DNA from 3 places in the Micromonospora sp. NPDC001898 genome. Region 1 is predicted to be linked to each of the others. Evidence: riboswitches for the same ligand, from Rfam matches in the RefSeq annotation. Region 1 holds a riboswitch; each other region holds the start of a gene.
What was found. Region 1 has a riboswitch for cobalamin ahead of ACFYZF_RS18360 (ferredoxin). Riboswitches for the same ligand answer to the same signal wherever they lie in the genome.
Positions count from the first base shown of each region.

Region 2: another riboswitch for cobalamin. It lies ahead of bluB (5,6-dimethylbenzimidazole synthase); the one in region 1 lies ahead of ACFYZF_RS18360 (ferredoxin).
Region 3: another riboswitch for cobalamin. It lies ahead of ACFYZF_RS17455 (ribonucleoside-diphosphate reductase subunit alpha); the one in region 1 lies ahead of ACFYZF_RS18360 (ferredoxin).

Region 1 covers NZ_JBIATC010000007.1:189,437-195,601, forward strand. The annotation lists gene cobF (precorrin-6A synthase (deacetylating)) at 1-121, opposite strand, end outside; gene cobN (cobaltochelatase subunit CobN) at 118-3,717, opposite strand; gene ACFYZF_RS18360 (ferredoxin) at 3,714-4,367, opposite strand; cobalamin riboswitch at 4,503-4,684, opposite strand; gene ACFYZF_RS18365 (sulfite reductase subunit beta) at 4,731-5,606, shown strand; gene ACFYZF_RS18370 (precorrin-8X methylmutase) at 5,603-6,165, shown strand, end outside.
Region 2 covers NZ_JBIATC010000006.1:6,021-12,185, reverse strand. The annotation lists gene ACFYZF_RS15305 (LysM peptidoglycan-binding domain-containing protein) at 1-607, shown strand, start outside; gene ACFYZF_RS15300 (DUF2231 domain-containing protein) at 762-1,613, opposite strand; gene ACFYZF_RS15295 (hypothetical protein) at 1,794-2,138, opposite strand; gene bluB (5,6-dimethylbenzimidazole synthase) at 2,207-2,851, opposite strand; cobalamin riboswitch at 2,886-3,085, opposite strand; gene ACFYZF_RS15285 (crotonase/enoyl-CoA hydratase family protein) at 3,279-4,046, shown strand; gene ACFYZF_RS15280 (dihydrolipoyl dehydrogenase family protein) at 4,115-5,560, opposite strand; gene ACFYZF_RS15275 (serine hydrolase domain-containing protein) at 5,644-6,165, shown strand, end outside.
Region 3 covers NZ_JBIATC010000006.1:413,242-419,406, forward strand. The annotation lists gene ACFYZF_RS17450 (hypothetical protein) at 310-3,531, opposite strand; cobalamin riboswitch at 3,836-4,052, shown strand; gene ACFYZF_RS17455 (ribonucleoside-diphosphate reductase subunit alpha) at 4,223-6,165, shown strand, end outside.

The sequences.
Region 1 (6,165 bases):
GCTGCTCGGTCTTGTCGGCGACGAGGAAGTAGGTGACCTCGTTGAGCACCCGGGCGGCCTGGGCCGTCACCAGCTCGGGGTCGCCCGGACCCAGCCCGACGAGCGCGAGGCGGCGGGTCACGCGTCGTCCTCCAGGTCGCCCTCGACCTCCAGGTACACCCGCGCCATCTCCGCCATGATCTCGGTGTCCGGCTCGGACCACAGTCCGCGGTCAGCAGCCTCGTTCAGCCGTTCCACGATGCCACGCAGCGCCCAGGGGTTCGCGCGGCGCATGAACTCCTGGTTCGTCTCGTCGAGGACGTACTCGCGGGCCAGCGACTCGTACATCCAGTCGTGGACGACGCCGGCCGTCGCGTCGAAGCCGAACAGGTAGTCCACGGTCGCGGCGAGCTCGAACGCGCCCTTGTACCCGTGGCGCTGCATCGCCGCGATCCAGCGCGGGTTGACGACGCGTGAGCGGAAGACGCGGTTGGTCTCCTCCTGGAGGGTGCGGGTGCGTACGGCGTCCGGCACGGTCGAGTCCCCGACGTACGCCTTCGGCTCGGAGCCGGTCAGCGCGCGGACCGTGGCGATCATGCCGCCGTGGTACTGGAAGTAGTCGTCGGAGTCGGCGATGTCGTGCTCACGCGAGTCGATGTTCTTCGCCGCGACGGCGATGCGCTTGTAGCTGGTGCGCATGTCGTCGGTGGCCGCGACACCGTCGAGCCCCCGGCCGTACGCGAAGCCGCCCCACGCGGTGTAGACCGCGGCCAGGTCGGCGTCGTCGCGCCACGTGCCGGACTCGACGACCTGGAGGATGCCGGCACCGTACGAACCCGGCTTCGAGCCGAAGATCCGGGTGGTGGCCCGCCGCAGGTCGCGGTGCTCGGCGAGGTCCTCGCGGGTGTGCGCGCGGACGAAGTTGAGCTCGTCGGGCTCGTCCAGCCCGGCGACGATCTGCACGGCGTCGTCGAGGATCTCGATGACGTGCGGGAAGGCGTCGCGGAAGAAGCCCGAGATGCGCACGGTCACGTCGATGCGCGGACGACCCAGCTCGTCGAGGTCGATCACCTCCAGGCCGTTGACGCGTCGCGAGGCCGGATCCCAGGTCGGGCGCACGCCCAGCAGCGCGAGCACCTCGGCGATGTCGTCACCGGACGTTCGCATGGCGGACGTCCCCCACACGGACAGGCCGACCGAGCGCGGGTGCTCGCCGGTCTCGGCGAGGTGCCGGGCGACGAGCGACTCGGCCATCGCCTGTCCCGTCTCCCACGCGAGGCGGGACGGGACGGCACGCGGGTCGACGGTGTAGAAGTTGCGACCGGTCGGCAGGACGTTGACCAGTCCGCGCAGCGGGGAGCCGGACGGCCCGGCCTCGACGAAGCCGCCGGCGAGCGCGTGCAGGACGTTGGTCAGTTCGTCGGTGGTGGCGGCCAGGCGCGGGACGACCTGCTCGGCGGCGAACCGCAGGACGTCGCGCACGACCGGGTCGTCGTGCAGCGCGTCGATCGCGTCGACGGCCCAGCCGGCCTTCTCCAGCGCCTCGACCAGGGCACGGGCCTGCCCCTCCACGGCGTCGACCGCGGGAAGAGGGGCGTCCTCCGCGAGCCCCAGGGCGGCGCGCAGGCCGGGCAGAGCGCGGTTCTGGCCGCCCCACACCTGCGTGGCGCGGAGCACGGCGAGCACGAGGTTGACCCGCGCCTCCCCGGTCGGCGCCTGGCCCAGGACGTGCAGCCCGTCGCGGATCTGGACGTCCTTGATCTCGCACAGCCAACCGTCGACGTGCAGCAGGAAGTCGTCGAACTCCTCGTCGTCGGGTCGCTCCTCCAGCCCGAGGTCGCGGTGCATCTGCGCGGACTGCATGAGCGTCCAGATCTGCTGGCGGATCGCGGGCAGCTTCGCCGGATCCATGGCCGCGACGTTGGCGTGCTCGTCGAGCAGCTGCTCGAGCTGGGCGATGTCGCCGTAGCTCTCGGCGCGCGCCATCGGCGGCACGAGGTGGTCGACGATCGTGGCGTGCGCGCGGCGCTTGGCCTGGGCGCCCTCGCCGGGGTCGTTGACGAGGAACGGGTAGATCAGCGGCATGCTGCCGATGGCCGCGTCCGTGGCGCATCCGGCCGAGAGCGCGGCGTTCTTGCCCGGCAGCCACTCCATCGAGCCGTGCTTGCCCAGATGCACGACCGCGTCGGCGCCGAAGCCGTGCTCGAGCCAGCGGTACGCCGCCAGGTAGTGGTGCGACGGTGGCATGTCGGGGTCGTGGTAGATCGCGACCGGCTTCTCGCCGAAGCCGCGTGGCGGCTGGATGAGGATGACGACGTTGCCCGCGCGCAGCGTGGCCAGCACGATGTCACCGGCGTCGTCGACGAACAGTGAGCCGGGGGCCTCGCCCCAGGTCTCGACCATGGCGTCACGAAGCTCGTCCGGCAGGTGGGCGGTCCAGCGCAGGTAGTCGTCGCGGCCGATACGCACGTGCGACTCGCCGAGCTGGGCCTGCGTGAGCCACTCCTCGTCCTGGCCACCGGCCTCGATCAGCGCATGGATGAGCGCGTTGCCGGCCGTGGTGTCGGGGTCCTCCCCCTCGACCGGCGGGAGCGGGTCGAGCCCGGGGATCTCGCCGGGCGCGCCGAGGTCGTAGCCGGCGTCGCGCATCGCGCGCAGCAGCCGGATCGCCGATACGGGCGTGTCGAGGCCGACGGCGTTGCCGATGCGGCTGTGCTTGGTCGGGTAGGCCGACAGGACAAGGGCCACCTTGCGCTCGGCCGGTGGAACGTGTCGGAGCCGCGCGTGGTTCACTGCGATGCCCGCGACGCGGTCGCACCGCTCGGCGTCGGTCTGGTAGCGCGGCAGACCGTCGGCGTCGACCTCCTTGAACGAGAACGGGACGGTGATGAGCCGGCCGTCGAACTCGGGGATGGCGATCTGGGTCGCGGAGTCGAGCGGGGTGACGCCGTCGTCGGATGCCTCCCACTCGGCCTTGCTGGACGTGAGCGCCAGCGCCTGTAGCACGGGGACGTCCAAGGCCCGCAGCCGCTCGACGTTCCAGGACTCGTCGTCGCCGCCGGCGCTGGCGGTGGCGGGCTTGGAGCCGCCGGCGGCGAGTACGGTGACGATGATCGCGCCGAGCGTGGCGAGTTCGGTGAACAGCTCGTCGGGCGCCGCCCGCAGCGAGGAGACGAAGATCGGCACGCCGACGGCCTTGCCGGTCGCGTCGATCGCGTCGGCGAGCTCGTGCGCGAACGCGTTGTTGCCGCTCACCTCGTGTGCCCTGTAGTACAGGACGCCGATCCGGGGCAGCCCGCTCCCGACGGCCGGCCGGCCGACGCCCCACTCGGGTAGAACGGCCGGCGGCTCGAAGCCCTCGCCGGTCAGCAGCACCGTGTCGGAGAGAAAGGCGTGCAGCTGACCCAGGTTCTCCGCGCCTCCCTCGGCGAGGTAGCGGTGCGCCTCGGCGCACACGCCGATCGGCACGGTTGACAGCTCCATGAGTGCGGCGTTCGGCGTCCGCTCCCCGCCGAGGACGACCAGGGGACGTCCGGCGTCGCGCACCAGGGCGGCGACATCCCGCACGTCCTCGGGCGAACCGAGCACGCGCAGCACGACCAGGTCCGCCCCGGCGGTCAGGGCGGCGCGGCGTTCGTCGGTCACCCGGACAGGGTTGGCCCAGGTGTAGTCCGAGCCGCTGGCACGCGCCGACAACAGGTCGGTGTCCGACGTGGACATGAGAGCGATGCGGGTCATGCTTCTCCTTCGTTGGAGATGGTCCGGGAGCCGAGGCGCAGGTCGTCGACCGGGCGGCCGGCGCGAAGGTGCTCGCGGACCAGCCGTGCCGCGTCGCCGGGTCGTACCGGCCCGTACCAGGCGCCGTCGGGGTGGACGACGGCCACGGGGCCGTGATTGCACGGGAACAAGCACCCGGTCTGCGCCATGAGGACGTCGGAGTCGGTGAGCCGGTGCTCGACGAGCGCGCCGACGAGCGCGCGGTAGGTCTCGTCCGCACCTCGGGCGCTGCAGCGCGGGCCACGGCACAGCAGCAGATGGTGCCGGTACGGCGGGGGCGTGTCCCAGGCCGGTGACGACAACGGCGCCTCGCGGCCGGTGATGGTCCGCTCTCCGAACCGGATGACCGGCGGGTCGATCTGCTGGCGGTGCCAGTGGCCGGCGACGCGTCCCACCCACGAGCGGGCGTAGGTCAGGTCGTCGGTGCTCACCGGTTCGAGGCGAACCTCTCGGACGCCGTCGGCGTGCAGCAGGTCGAGCACGTGGGTGAGCGTCGGCTCGCCGCCCTGCAGGAATGCCAGACGGGCGCCGGCGGTCTCGGCCTCCCGGCGCAGCACCGCTGGTCGGGCGGCGTCCGGCAGCGCGGTCGCGACGTGGACGAGGACACTCACGACGTCAGGAGCAGACGAGCCAGGTGGGCAGAACCTGGCGGGAGGAGCCGATCTGGCGCCAGCGAGGATAACGAGACACGAGGGTCTTCCTTCGTCCGGAGGCCTGTGCGCGAGGCCTGGATGGGCAGGTGTCGCAGACGGGGGTCTGCGGCCAGCAGGTCTTCGGACTCGGGATCAACCGGACGGAGCGCCTTCCCAGACCGTTGGTCCAGTGGCGTCGTGCTCCGCCCGTCACCCTCACCGCTGCGCGTCAGTCCCGGACTCTCACCGGGTTCCCTGGCTCATGGCTGAGTTTGGCTGGCAGGACGAACGTAGCACCCGCCGACCGACGGTGCCCGAGACGGGCTCTGGCACGATGGCGCCGTGACCGAGAGGACCCGCCGCGACCTGTGTCCCGGTCTGCTGCGCCCCTGGATCGCCGACGACGGCGCGCTCGTCCGGGTGCGTGTCCCCGGTGGCGCCGTGACGACCGAGGCGCTCGGCGCACTCGTCCGGGTGGCGGGTGAGCACGGCGACGGCGCCGTCCACCTGACCAGCCGCGCCAACCTCCAGGTGCGCGGCATCGAGCACGACGACGGGTGCCTGCCGGACGCGGTCGTGGACGTGATCATGGCAACCGGGCTCGTGCCGTCGACGTCGCACGAGCGGGTGCGTAACATCTTGGCCTCACCGCTCACCGGACGCAGCGGTGGCCGCGCCGACCTGCGTCCGGTGATCGCTGACCTCGACGCCCGGCTGTGCGCGGAGCCCCTGCTCGCCGCGCTGGCCGGCCGGTTCCTGTTCGTGCTCGACGACGGCCGCGGCGACCTGGTCGAGCGCGACCTGGACCTCGGTCTCGTGGCGCTCGACGCGAGCACCGCGCAGTTGCGCGCCGGGACGTCGTGGGGACCGGTCGTCCCCCTGGACGAGGCCGCTGCGGCGCTGACCACACTCGCCGTGCGGTTCGCCGAGCTCGCCGGTAGCGAACCGCACTCTCCCTGGCACGTCGACGAGCTGCCCGGCTCCGGCGCGGCAGTGCTGGGCACCGTGCTCGAGCGTGCCGCGAGGACCCGGGTGAGCACGCCGCCACCCCCGCTTGGCAGGATCGCGCAGGACGACGGCCGTGTCGCGCTGCACCTCGCGGTCCCCGAAGGTCGGGTGGATGCCCGCTTCATGGACGAGGTCCGCACCCTCGGCGCCGGCGACCTCGTCGTCACGCCACGGCGCACCCTACTCGTCCCCGATCTGGAGAATGCATGACTTTCGCCCCACCGCCGCGCCGCTACGACTACGTCACCGACGGCGCGGCGATCTACGCCGACTCGTTCGCCACCATCCGCGCCGAGGCCGACCTGACGCGCGTCCCGGCCGACGCCGAGAGGGTCGCGGTGCGGATGATCCACGCGTGCGGGCAGACCGACCTGACGCGGGACCTGGTGATCCACCCCGGTCTCGTGACGGCGGCCCGGGCGGCGCTCGATGCGGGAGCGCCGATCCTGACCGACGCGCACATGGTCGCCGCCGGCGTCACCCGCGCCCGGCTGCCCCGCGACAACGAGGTCCGCTGCTTCCTGCGCGAGCCCGAGGTCCCGGCGCTCGCCCGCGAGTGGGGCACGACCCGGTCCGCGGTGGCCGTGTCTCTGTGGACCGAGCACATCGAGGGTGCCGTCGTCGCGTTCGGCAACGCCCCCACGGCCCTGTTCCACCTGCTGGAGATGCTGCGTGACGGTGCGCCGCGGCCGGCCGCGATCATCGGCACGCCGGTGGGTTTCATCGGTGCGGCCGAGTCCAAGCAGGCGCTCATCGACCTCGCCGCCGA
Region 2 (6,165 bases), on a different contig from region 1:
ACCGACGATGTACCAGGTGGCGAAGGGCGACTACCTGGGCGAGATCTCCGAGCGCTACCTCGACGACTTCGACCGGTACCGGGACGTGGCGAAGCTGAACCGGCTGCACGACCCCGACCGGATCCGCCCGGGGCAGCTCATCAGGCTGCCCGACGGCGCGGGCGACGCCGGGGCCCGTACGCACGCCACCGGCCGGCTGGTGGTCCGGCCCACGGCCCCCGCCCCCGGCGGCGCGGTCACTCCCCCGTCGGCGACCCCGGTCGCCCCGCCGGCCGCCGAAGCGCCCGCGACCCCGGCGACGACGCCGCCGGCCACCCGCCCGGCACCCGCGCCGCCGGCCAGCCAGCCGTCGGCCGAGTCGACGCGCGGCAGCCAGCAGGTGGCCCAGCCGCCCTCCGGGCCGCAGCCGGCGATGGCCGCCGGGGCGTCCCGGGCGAGCGAGGAGGACCGGGTGAACCGCCCACTCGCGGTCTCGGCGGTGCTCGCCGTGGCCAGCATCGTCGGGGCGCAGATCGGCGCGGTCCTCGGGCTGCGCCGCCGACCGGGCATCGCCCGGGCCGCCGCCGGCGCGCGGGCCCTGGTCTCCGGCCGGCACCGCCGGAGCTGACGCCGGCAGCCCCCACCCCGCCTCCCCTGCGCACGCACTTTCACGGAATGTGTGGCCATGGCGCGCCGTTCCCACACCTTCGGGGGAAGTGCGCGCAGGGCGGGCCCGGCGGGGTGGCGGGAGCGGGGCGACGGGCGGCGCGGGAGCGGAAAGCTCAGGGCAGCCGGGCCTGCAACATCCCGTCGACCACCCGGGTCGGCAGGATCTGCTGGTCGTTCCCGGACGGCCCGTGCATGACCTCGCCGCCGTTGAGCCGGAACGCGCTGCCGTGCCATGGACAGACCACGCAGGCGTGCCCGTCGATCTCGGCGACCTCGCCCTCGCCGAGCGGACCGCCCTGGTGCGGGCAGTGCTCCAGCATCACGGTGACCTCGTCGCCGTGCCGGTAGAGGATGACCGAGACGTCGTCCACCTCGCGGGTGACCAGCTTCCGCTGCGGCAGCCCGGCCAGGTCTACCAGCGGGTGCCAGCCGTCGCTGATCCGGTGCAGCTCGGACACGCTCTGGTTGACCTGGGCCCCCTGCTTGTACGCCAGGTGCCCCCCGACGTACGCCCCCGCGCTCGCCGCGGTCAGCCCGAGGTACGCCAGCGCCCGCCCGGTCCCGTGCCGCCCGCTCAGCCGGGCGGCCAGCGAGCCCGCGTACAGGGCCAGGCCGATGGTGTTGGAGGCGGCGTGCACCAGGCCGACCCGGCGCTGGTCCCGGGTGAGGGCCGCCCAGTCGTTCAGCCCGGCGACCGCCGCCGGGAGGGCGCCGACCGTGCCCAGCCCGACCAGCGTGGTGGCCGCCCGACGCTGACCGGGCATGAGGTCCAGGACGGCGGCGCTGATCCAGGCGCCCACCGGCACCTGCACCAGCGCCGGGTGCAGCGGATGCCCGAGGAAGACGCCGTGCAGCAGGTCGCGCACCCGCTGCGGGCGGATGGTGGCCTGGACGGCGCGCTGCAACCGGTCCCCGACCCGGTCCAGCGCCGAATTCTGTTCGATTCTCGTCAAGAGTGCCCGCATCCCGCCCGACTTCCCGGCAGAAGCGGTCGCAAACCGGTCGGCGGTGACGAGCCCGCCGCCGTACGTGTCGACCGGCAGTCCGGGGACGCGGCCGACACCGCCGCCGCACCCGCACACAGGCCGGGGTGCCGGCGGTGGGGTCCCGCGCCGCCGACCGGCCTGCGGCGCGGGACCCGGCGGCTACTGCCAGGGGCCGCTGCGGCAGATGAACCTACCGGTGTCGCTGTACTGGGTCACGCTGCCGTCGAAGTAGCTGTAGCTGACCCGCACCTGCAGGCCGATGTTGGAGAAGGGGCAGCTGGCGAAGAGGGTCGGTCCGGCGCTCGTGAAGGTCCCGACGCTGCCGGAGTACCAGGTGACCGTCCAGGTCGTCGTGCCGGTGCTGGTGGCGTCGCAGTAGAACTGCGACCCACCGGACTCGCAGAAGGGCGCGGGGGCGCTGGCCAGGGCCGGGGTGGCTACGGCGGCGGTCAGGCCGAGGGTGGTGAGGACGGAGGCAAGCAGGACCCTGACGGTGGCACGCATGAAGATCCTCCCGAACGTAGCGGGTTGAGGACTGAGGGTGAATGCCACGCTATCCCAGCAATCGAGGTTCATGAATCAGCCGTTCGCCGGTCGGTCGCCGCCCAACGGTCGTGGTGCACCGCCTCGGCGAGGGGACGCTTCCGCCGCCACCCGTGCCGTTCCAGGTCCGGCACGGTCGCCAGGTGGGTGACCGGCCCGAGGCAGAGCCACGCCACCGGCCGGATGCCGTCCGGGATGCCGAGCAGCCCGGCCAGGAACGGCTCCCGGTAGAAGGAGACCCAACCGACGCCGAGCCCCTCGGCGGTGGCGGCGAGCCACAGGTTCTGGATGGCCAGGCAGACCGAGTAGAGCCCGGCGTCGGCGATGGCGTGCCGCCCGAGGACGGCCGGGCCACCCCGCGCCGGGTCGTAGGTGACCACGATCGACAGGGTCGACTCCAGCACTCCGTCGATCTTGATCCGGGCGAACCGCTCGGCCGCCTCGCCGTCGAGGGTGGCGGCGAACGTGTCCCGTTCGACCTGGACGTGCTCGTGGAACCGGCGGCGGGTTTCGGTGTCCCGGACCAGGACGAAGTCCCACGGCTGCGAGTATCCGACGCTGGGCGCGGCGTGTGCCGCGTCGAGGATCCGGTGCAGGGTTTCCGCCGGCACCGGCTCCCCGGTGAACTCGGCCCGGACGTCCCGGCGGCGGTGGATGGTGTCGTAGATGTCCACAGGCAGGCTCCCGCTGCGCTCGGCCCACCGCTGCGGTGGGCACCCGACGCGAGGCCGGTCTTCGGACTCCCGGATCGACGCCCGACCGTCCGCCTTCCCAGCCGTGCGGCCAGTGGCTGCGCGTGACGCGCGTGGACGGCGGCTCCCCGGTCACCGCGGCGGGCCCGTGCCGGATTCCCACCGGCTTCCCGATTCTCCCCGCAGCCGCGGGGCACCTCACATGATCGTGCCGCCGCCGATGCTAGCGCCGCGCCCGGTGGCGGCCCGCCCGGCTCCGTCCGTGTGCCATCGGGTGGGCGGGCCGCTACGGTCGATGTCGGGGTGTCCACCACCACCCGAGGGCCGGGCCCGCCGGCCATCTCGGCCCGCACCGCCGGCCCGGCGGCCCGCGGCCGAGGGTCAAGCCGTCCGACCAGGAGGGACGCCGATGGGGGTACGGGTCGAACGCGCCGGGGCCGTGACCACGGTGATCCTGGACCGGCCGGCTGTCCGCAACGCCGTCGACGGGTCGACCGCCCGGGGCCTGGCCGACGCGTTCCGCGCCTTCGATGCCGACCCGGAGGCGGCGGTGGCCGTGCTCTGGGGGGCGGGCGGGACGTTCTGCGCCGGGGCGGACCTGAAGGCGATCGGCACCCCCGGCGGCAATCGGGTCGAGCCCGACGGCGACGGTCCGATGGGCCCGACGCGGATGCGACTGTCCAAGCCGGTGATCGCGGCGATCTCCGGGTACGCCGTGGCCGGCGGGCTGGAGCTGGCCCTCTGGTGCGACCTGCGGGTGGCCGAGTCCGACGCGGTGCTCGGGGTCTTCTGCCGGCGCTGGGGGGTGCCGCTGGTCGACGGGGGGACCTTCCGGCTGCCCAGGCTGATCGGCGAGAGCCGGGCGATGGACCTGGTCCTCACCGGCCGACCGGTGCCGGCCGAGGAGGCGTACGCGATGGGTCTGGTGAACCGGCTGGTCGCGCCGGGTGAGGCCCGGGTGGAGGCCGAGCGGCTGGCCGCCGGGATCGCCCGCCACCCGCAGACCTGCCTGCGCAACGACCGGGCGGCGTTGCTGGCCGGCGCCAACCTGACCGAGCCGGAGGCCTTCGCGGTCGAGCTGGTCCACGGCGCGGAGTCGCTGGCGGCCGACGCGGCGACGGGTGCGGCCCGCTTCGCCGCGGGAGCCGGCCGGCACGGCGCACCCGCGTCTCCCTGACCGTCCGCACCGCACCGCACCGCGCACGATCCCGTGCGCGTCGGACGATCAGGGGACCAGCGGCGGCGCTACCTCAAATTGCGCAGGGCGTCCTCGACGGCGCGGTGAAACGTCGGATACGCGTAGATCATGTTCCGGAGCTGGGTCAGCGGGACCGCCGCGTGCACCGCCACCACCAGGCCCGACAGCACCTCGCCGCCGGCCGGGCCGACCGAGGTCGCGCCGACCAGGACGCCCCGGTCGGCGTCAGCGACCAGCTTGATCAGTCCGTCGGCCCGGTGGATCCAGCCCCGGGTGGACGAGCCGAGCGGGCTCACGCCGACCTGCACGTTGATGCCGCGCTCGCGGGCCTGCCGCTCGGTCAGCCCGACCGCGCCCACCTCGGGGTCGGTGAAGGTGACCCGGGGCAGCGCCCGGTAGTCGGCGTGCGGCACGCCGCCGGCGATCCCGGCCCCGGCCGTGCTCGCCGCTCCGCCGACCGCGCTGGCGGTGCCGCTGGCGTCCGGGCCGGACCGCGCCCGCCGGACGTGGTCGAGCACGTCGGCGACCACGATGGCCGCCTGGTACATGGCGATGTGGGTGAACGCGCCCTCGCCGGTCAGGTCGCCGACCGCCCAGAGGCCCTCGGCGGCGCGCATCCGGTCGTCGACGGCGAGGTACCGCTGGGACGGGTCCACCCCGACGCCGTCCAGCCCCAACTCGTCGAGGTGCGCCCGCCGGCCGGTCACCACCAGCAGCTTCTCGGCGGTGAACTCGACGCCGCCGGCCGCTCCAAGGGTGAACGCCCGCCCGTCGTGGTCGACCCGCTCGGCCTTCACCCCGGTGGAGATCCGCACCCCGTCCGCGCGCAGCGCGGCGGCAGCCACCTCGGACGCCTCGGGCTCCTCGACGGCGAGCACCCGGTCCGCCGCCTCGACCACCGTCACCGCCACCCCGAACCGGGCGAAGACCTGGGCCAGCTCCAGCCCGATCGCGCCGCCGCCGAGCACGAGCAGCGACCCGGGCAGTTCCTCGACCTCGACGGCCTGGTGGTTCGTCCAGTACGGGGTGTCGGCGAGCCCGGCGATCGGTGGCACCGAGGGTCGGGTGCCGGTGCCGAGCACGATCCCGTGCCGGGCCTGGAAGACCTGGTCGCCGACGCGTACCCGGCCGGGGCCGTCGAGCCGGCCGCCGCCGCGCACGAACCGGCCGCCCTTGCCGGTGAACCGTTCCACCGCGACCCGGTCGTCCCAGGTGTCGGTGGCCTCCGCGCGGATCCGCTTCGCCACCGGCGCCCAGTCCGGCTGGACCTGGGCCGTGCCGGCGAACTCGTTGACCCGCCGGGCCTCGGCGACCGCGTTCGCCGCCCGGATCATCATCTTGCTCGGGATGCACCCCCAGTAGGGGCATTCCCCGCCGACGAGGCTCCGCTCGATGCCGACGACGTCGAGGCCCGCCTCGGAGAGGCGCCCGGCCACCTCCTCGCCGCCGACGCCGAGCCCGACCACGACCACGTCCACCAGTTCCGGTTCCACCATGCCGTCAGCATTCCGCACCGCGCCACCGCACCGCATCGGGTCGCCGTGCCAGCGCCTCCGGGTTCCCCTACCGTGGCCGGATGCGCCCACACTTCGGCCCGGTCCGGGACTGCTTCCACGACCTGTTCACCGCCGGCCGGGAGACGGGGGCCGGCCTCGCCGTCTGGTACGACGGCCGGCCGGTCGTCGACCTCGTCGCCGGTGCCGGCCGGCCGGGTCGGCAGTGGGCGCCGGACACCCTGGTCAACGTGTACTCGGTCGGCAAGCCGGTGGCCGCGCTGTGCCTGCTGGCGCTGGTCGACCGGGGCCGGCTCGACCTCGACGACCCGGTCGCCGACCACTGGCCGGGGTTCCGCGCCCCGGCCACCGTCCGGCAGGTGCTCAGCCACACCGCCGGGCTGCCGGCGTTTCCGGTGCCCCGCCCGGCCGGGGCGGTCGCCGACTGGGACCTGCTCTGCGCCGACCTGGCCACCGCCGAGCCGCAGTGGGAGCCGGGGACGGTCGCGGGCGAGCACGCCTGGACGTACGGGCATCTGGTGGGCGAGCTGGTGCGGCGGGTGGACGGGCGGCCGGTGGGCCGGTTCCTGGCCGAGGAGATCGCC
Region 3 (6,165 bases), on a different contig from region 1:
CTCTGCGCCATCCCTCTGCTCCGGCCATTCCATCGTGCTCGTGACGCCGATGGAATGGTCTGATCGGTTTTCGGGATCGTACTGCGGAGTTGGCTTGATGGCGATTGGCGGAAATGCGTCCATCGATTGATGGCAGTCTTTTTGACGTGGGTTGATAATTATTGTTTCCGCGTGTATCAAGATCTGCCGACGACAGCCGGCCCAGCCGTGGCGGCCCGACGGGAGCGCGTCGACGGTACGGGGCCGCAGACCGATCTGCTGTGGGGGCAGGAGCCCCTCCCGAAGCAGACCGGCCTGCGGCCCGTCGACTCAGCTGACCGTCACGGAGACGGTCTTCGGCGGCTGTTGCAGCTGACCGTAGTTGTCGGTCCCCCTGACCGAGACGGTGTAGGCGCCCGCCGGGATCACCGGTGACGTGTACGCGAAGTTCGACCCCGGGGATCCCGGGCTGGTGAGGAAGACCGAGATCCAGGGGAAGTTGCCCGGGACGGACGGCGTGCTGAACACACCGGAGGCGTTCATCCCCTGGCCGGCGCCGTTGACGATCTGGACGTCAACCCGGAGCATCCCGACGTCGTCCACGGCACGTCCGGTGACCACGATCCTCGAGTCCGCGTAGACCTCGCCGTCCTGCGGGGTGAGGCTCGGCTCCAGCCGTGGGTCGAGATCGCCCGGATACACGAGGTATCGAGCGGTGGCGCCGGAGGTCGAACCGTCCTGCTGGCCCGCCGTGTCGACGGCCCACGCCTCGACGCTGTACTCACCCTTGGTCGGCAGGTCGATCGACAGGGCGAACGTGGTGCTCGTCGCGCCCGGTGAGGCGAGGGTGGCGTTCACCGTGGCGAAACTCGCCGCCATGGTGCCGTTCGGCTGCACGTACCGGCCGGTGTCGAGGTCACGCAGCGCCACCCGCACGCTCTGCACGCCGTTGTTGTCGGTCGCGGTGCCGGCCAGGTTGAGGTGCAACTGGTCGACGTTCTGGTCGACACCGGTGAAGTTCAACAGGCCGTTCGGGAAGGCGTCACCGGGCACCTGGGCGGTGACGGTGAGCCGGCCCAGGTTGGCGGTCGCCGTGCTCAGGCCCAGGTTGTCGGTGGCCCGTACCCGGAAGTCGTACACGCCGGGCGTGAGCGGCACGGTGGTGTAGGACCAGTTGTACGACGGGGCGTTCAGGTTCGTCGGTGAGACCCGGTGGTACGCCGCGATCGAGTCGGCGCCCCACGTGCCGTCGGCGGCCAGCGCCTCGCGCGTGGTGTTGTTGCGCAGGTAGATCTCGACCGACTTCAGGGTGCCGTCGTCGCTGGCGGTCCCCGAGAACGTGATCGCGCCGCCCGGCGCGACGGTGAACGGTGCGGCGGCGGTGGGCGGCGTCATCGGCGTGGGGGTGCTGATGGCCACCGACGGCGCGACACCGGTCGCCGAGATGATCCAGTCCCGGGTGTCGCCGCGCAGGTCGCTCTGACCGGCGTTGTCGATGGCGGTGGCCGTCATCTTCCAGTCGCCCTCGGTGGGGAGGGCCACCTCGACCTGCCAGGTGGTGGTCAGCGCGCCGATGACGTCCGGCTCGCCCCGGAACGTGTTGTAGACCGGTGCGGCCGTCCCGTCGTCCTGGAGGTAATGGTTGTCCGACCTGCGGAACGAGTACGTCATCGCGCTGACGCCCTTGTCGTCGCTGGCGGTGCCGGTTGCGACGAAGCTCTGAGCGGCGACCAGGCCGGCGGGCGGCGAGGTGATTTTCGTCGTCGGCGGCAGGTCGTCGAAGCTGAAGGTCTCGATCTTCTTGACGGCCTTCGAGGCATCGCTCTGGCCGCTGTTACCGAACGTCTTCGCCTGGACCTGGTATTCGCCGACGGGCAGCGACACGGTGAGGGACCACGAGGTCGAGGCGGTGTTCACCGCTGCGACTGTCGCGTTGATGCTGTTGGCGGCGCCCCACGTCGTGAGGTCGTCCTGCAGGTACTTCTTGGAACCCCGGTTCTGGATTTCGATCCCGACCTTGGTGACGCCGGCCGGAGCGGTCGCCTGCCCGCCGAGCACGAACGGCGCGTTGGCCTGCTTGACCGCCCCCTCGATGGGCGTGACGATCGTCGTGTCGACCGGCGAGGGCGCCGGTGCCTGGGCGAGGTCGAAGAAACCGACCCGCCCCACCGGCAGGCCGCCCTTGGTGTTGCCGTCGCCACCGGCGAAGAGACCCCGCGGGGTGGCGAGGAGGGCCTTCTCCCCCTCGTACGAGCTGGAACCCGGGTTCCACTCGATCGCCGTGCCCGTGGCCGGGTCGAGCGCGCCGAGGTGGTCACGGCGGACCACCTGGTCGCCGAGACCGTAGCCGCTCAGGCCCTGGCCCGTGCCGTACCCGACGTTGTCCAGGCCGGGCCACGGGACGTTGGAGGTCGGCGATTCCTGCCAGCTGAAGTGGCCGCCGACGTACACGGCCGTCTCGGTGATGGCGACCGAGTAGATGCTGTCGAAGTGACGCGACACCCAGATCGGCGCGACGTGGTCGGCGCCGGTCACCGGGAACGCGATCGCCGTGTCGTTGATCGGCGGGCGGTCGCCTCCCGAACCGCTGGTGACGACGAAGTAGGAGTCGTCCGGCGCGACGTCACCGGCGAAGACCCGCTGGATGCCGCCGACGAAGGAGAGGTTGTCCTCCCACAGGCGGGTGCGCCACGGCAGGAGGGCCTTGGTGGCGGTGTCGACGAGACCGACGCCGTAGCGGTCCTGGCCGGCGATCTGGCGACCGGTGTGGATGACCAGCAGCCTGCTGCCGTTGTGCGTCAGCTTGAGCTGCTGCACGGTGAGCATGCCGCCGACGCCGATGCCGCCGGACAAGGGCAGGTTGAACCCGCTGTCCACCGCCCCCGTCGTCGGGTTGAGCGCGACCAGCCCGCCGCGGTTCACGCTGTTCACCTTCGTGAACTGGCCGCCCACGTACACTGCGGTGCTGCTCACGGCCAGAGCGGTCGCGCGCCCGTTCCCCTGCGCGGTGAACGCCGCGATCGGAGCGCCGGTGACCGGGTCGAGCCGTACGATCTTGCGCTTCGTCAGGCCACCGACCGTGTTGAACGAGCCGGCGACATAGAGCGACGAGCCGTCCGGCGAGGCCTCGACGGCCTCGACGGATCCGTCGAACGTCGGCTGGAAGCCGGTGTCGATCAGGCCCGTGTCGATGTTGTAGGAAGCCAGCGACGGCTGCGCCACCGGCGTCCCGCCGACGTTGGCGATCGCGGTGAAGGAGCCGGCGATGAAGACCCGGTTGCCGATCACCTCGATGTCGGTGATCTCGCCGTCGGTGATCCTCGGTACGTCATTGCGCGGCGTGCTGGGAACCAGCCCGGTGTGTCCCGGCACCGACAGCGTCGCGGCCGTGCGCGTCGCATCGCCGCCGATCGTTCTTGTAGCGGCGCGAGCGCTGGTGCTCGCGACCTCGTCGGCGGCACTGCCCTGCACAGTGCCCGCAGCCGCCGGTTGGCCTGTCAACAGCACAGCCCCGGCGACCAGACCCGCGATGGCGCGGCTCCGAACGTGCATCGAGACAACCCCCTGTAAAACGCCTGAATCGCGTCGCCGGGTCGATTCCCGGCGACGTCCATCCCTGGCGTGCCGGAAGTCACCGTAGGAGGTCACCATCTCTTGTGTACGGACGCCCGTCGGAAACCCGACTGGTCGACATCCCTTCCGGTCCTACCGGCCGGGTCCGCCGCCCTTGGATCCAGACCCGCTCCACCGATCGGCTCGGTCGCCGCGCTGAAGGAATCGACGGGCCTTCACCGCCGCGGCCTCCGACACGCCCGGACTCGACATGTGGGGTGTGACAACGCCGTAGTCCCTATATATGGTGTCGGCCGTAGCTGGTTCGGCCGCTCATCCGGGGCGGTCGAGGCAACAGGGAACCCGGTGGAAATCTGGGACTGCCCCGCAGCGGTGAGTGGGAACGACCGCCGTCATCAGCACTGGGCCGTCAGCGGCCTGGGAAGCGACGGCCAGTAGAAGACCGGCGAGCCCGGTCACGCCCGCGAGTCCGAAGACCTGCCAGCGCGCCGCACACCCATACCGGGGTGGGCGGCGGTCCGAGGCCGCGTGGGACGGCCGACGCCACCTGACCCGCGCCCCGCCGGCGTGACGTCCGCCGGTGTCTGTCTCCACGCGTCCGAAGGCCATCAGGTCTCGAGCCCGCGAGGAGTGAGTGGTGGCAGTCACCGAGGTTGTCCCGGCCGATGGCATGGTGGCCGACGAGGCAGCCCTACCGGGCCCGCGGCGGACGCAGATGCGCGTCCGTAAGCGTAACGGCGGCACCGAACCGGTCGATGTCAACAGGATCGTCCGAGCGGTCGAGCGGTGGACGGTCGGCCTCGCCGACGTCGACCCGTTGCGGGTGGCGACGCGGACGATCAGCGGCCTGTACGACGGCGCGACGACCGCCGAGCTGGACCGGCTGTCCATCCAGACCGCGGCCGAGATGATCGGTGAGGAGCCGCAGTACTCGCGGCTGGCCGCCCGCCTGCTGGCCGGCTACATCGACAAGGAGGTCCGCAGGCAGGGCATCGGGTCGTTCAGCGAGGCGATCCGGCGGGGGCACGTCGAGGGCCTCATCGGCGACGGCACCGCCGCGTTCGTCGCCGCCAACGCCAGGCAGCTCGATGACGCCGTCGACCCCCACGGTGACCTGCGGTTCGAGTACTTCGGGTTGCGCACGGTCCGCGACCGGTACCTGCTGCGCCACCCGACGAGCCGGCTGGTGGTGGAGACCCCGCAGTACTGGTTGCTGCGGGTGGCCTGCGGCCTGTCCCACGCCCCGGACGAGGTGATCGAGTTCTACCGGTTGATGTCGAGCCTGGCGTACCTGCCGAGTTCGCCGACGTTGTTCAACTCCGGCACCCGGCACACCCAGATGTCCTCCTGCTACCTGGTCGACTCCCCGCGCGACGAACTGGACTCGATCTACCAGCGGTACGCGCAGGTGGCGAACCTGTCGAAGTTCGCCGGAGGCATCGGCATCGCGTTCTCCCGGGTCCGGTCGCGGGGCGCGCTGATCCGGGGCACCAACGGGCAGTCCAACGGGATCGTGCCGTGGCTGCGGACGCTGGACGCCTCGGTGGCGGCGGTCAACCAGGGCGGCCGGCGCAAGGGCGCGGCCTGCGTCTACCTGGAGCCGTGGCATCCGGACATCGAGGAGTTCCTGCAACTGCGGGACAACACCGGTGAGGACGCCCGGCGCACCCACAACCTGAACCTGGCCAACTGGGTCCCGGACGAGTTCATGCGCCGGGTGGAGGCCGACGGGGTGTGGTCGCTGTTCGACCCGGACGTGGTGCCGGAACTGCCGGACCTGTGGGGGGACGAGTTCGACGCGGCGTACCGGGCGGCCGAGGCGCAGGGCCGGTACGTGCGTCAGGTGCCGGCCCGGGAGCTGTACGGGCGGATGATGCGGACCCTCGCGCAGACCGGCAACGGGTGGATGACGTTCAAGGACGCCGCGAACCGGTTGTGCAACCAGACCGCCGAGCCGGGCAACGTGGTACACCTGTCCAACCTGTGTACCGAGATCATCGAGGTGTCCAGCGACGCCGAGACCGCCGTGTGCAACCTCGGCTCGGTCAACCTCGCCGCCCACCTCGCCGACGGCGGCATCGACTGGGCACGGCTGCGCGCCACCGTCCGCACCGCCGTGACGTTCCTCGACCGGGTCATCGACATCAACTACTACCCGACCCCGCAGGCCGCGGCGAGCAACCCCCGCTGGCGGCCGGTCGGCCTCGGCCTGATGGGCCTGCAGGACGTGTTCTTCGCCCTGCGGCTGCCGTTCGACTCCCCGGAGGCCCGGGAGCTGTCCACCCGGATCAGCGAGGAGCTGTACCTGACCGCCCTGGAGACCTCCGCCGACCTGGCGGAACGCTTCGGAGCCCACCCGGCCTTCGCCGAGACCCGGGCGGCACGCGGCCAGCTCCAGCCGGACCTGTGGGGCGTCACGGGCAGCCAGGGGCAGCGCTGGAGGGCGCTGCGGGAGCGGGTCGCCGCACACGGCCTGCGCAACTCACTGCTGGTGGCGATCGCCCCGACCGCCACCATCGCCTCCATCGCCGGCTGCTACGAGTGCATCGAACCGCAGGTGTCCAACCTGTTCAAGCGCGAGACCCTGTCCGGGGAGTTCCTCCAGGTCAACAC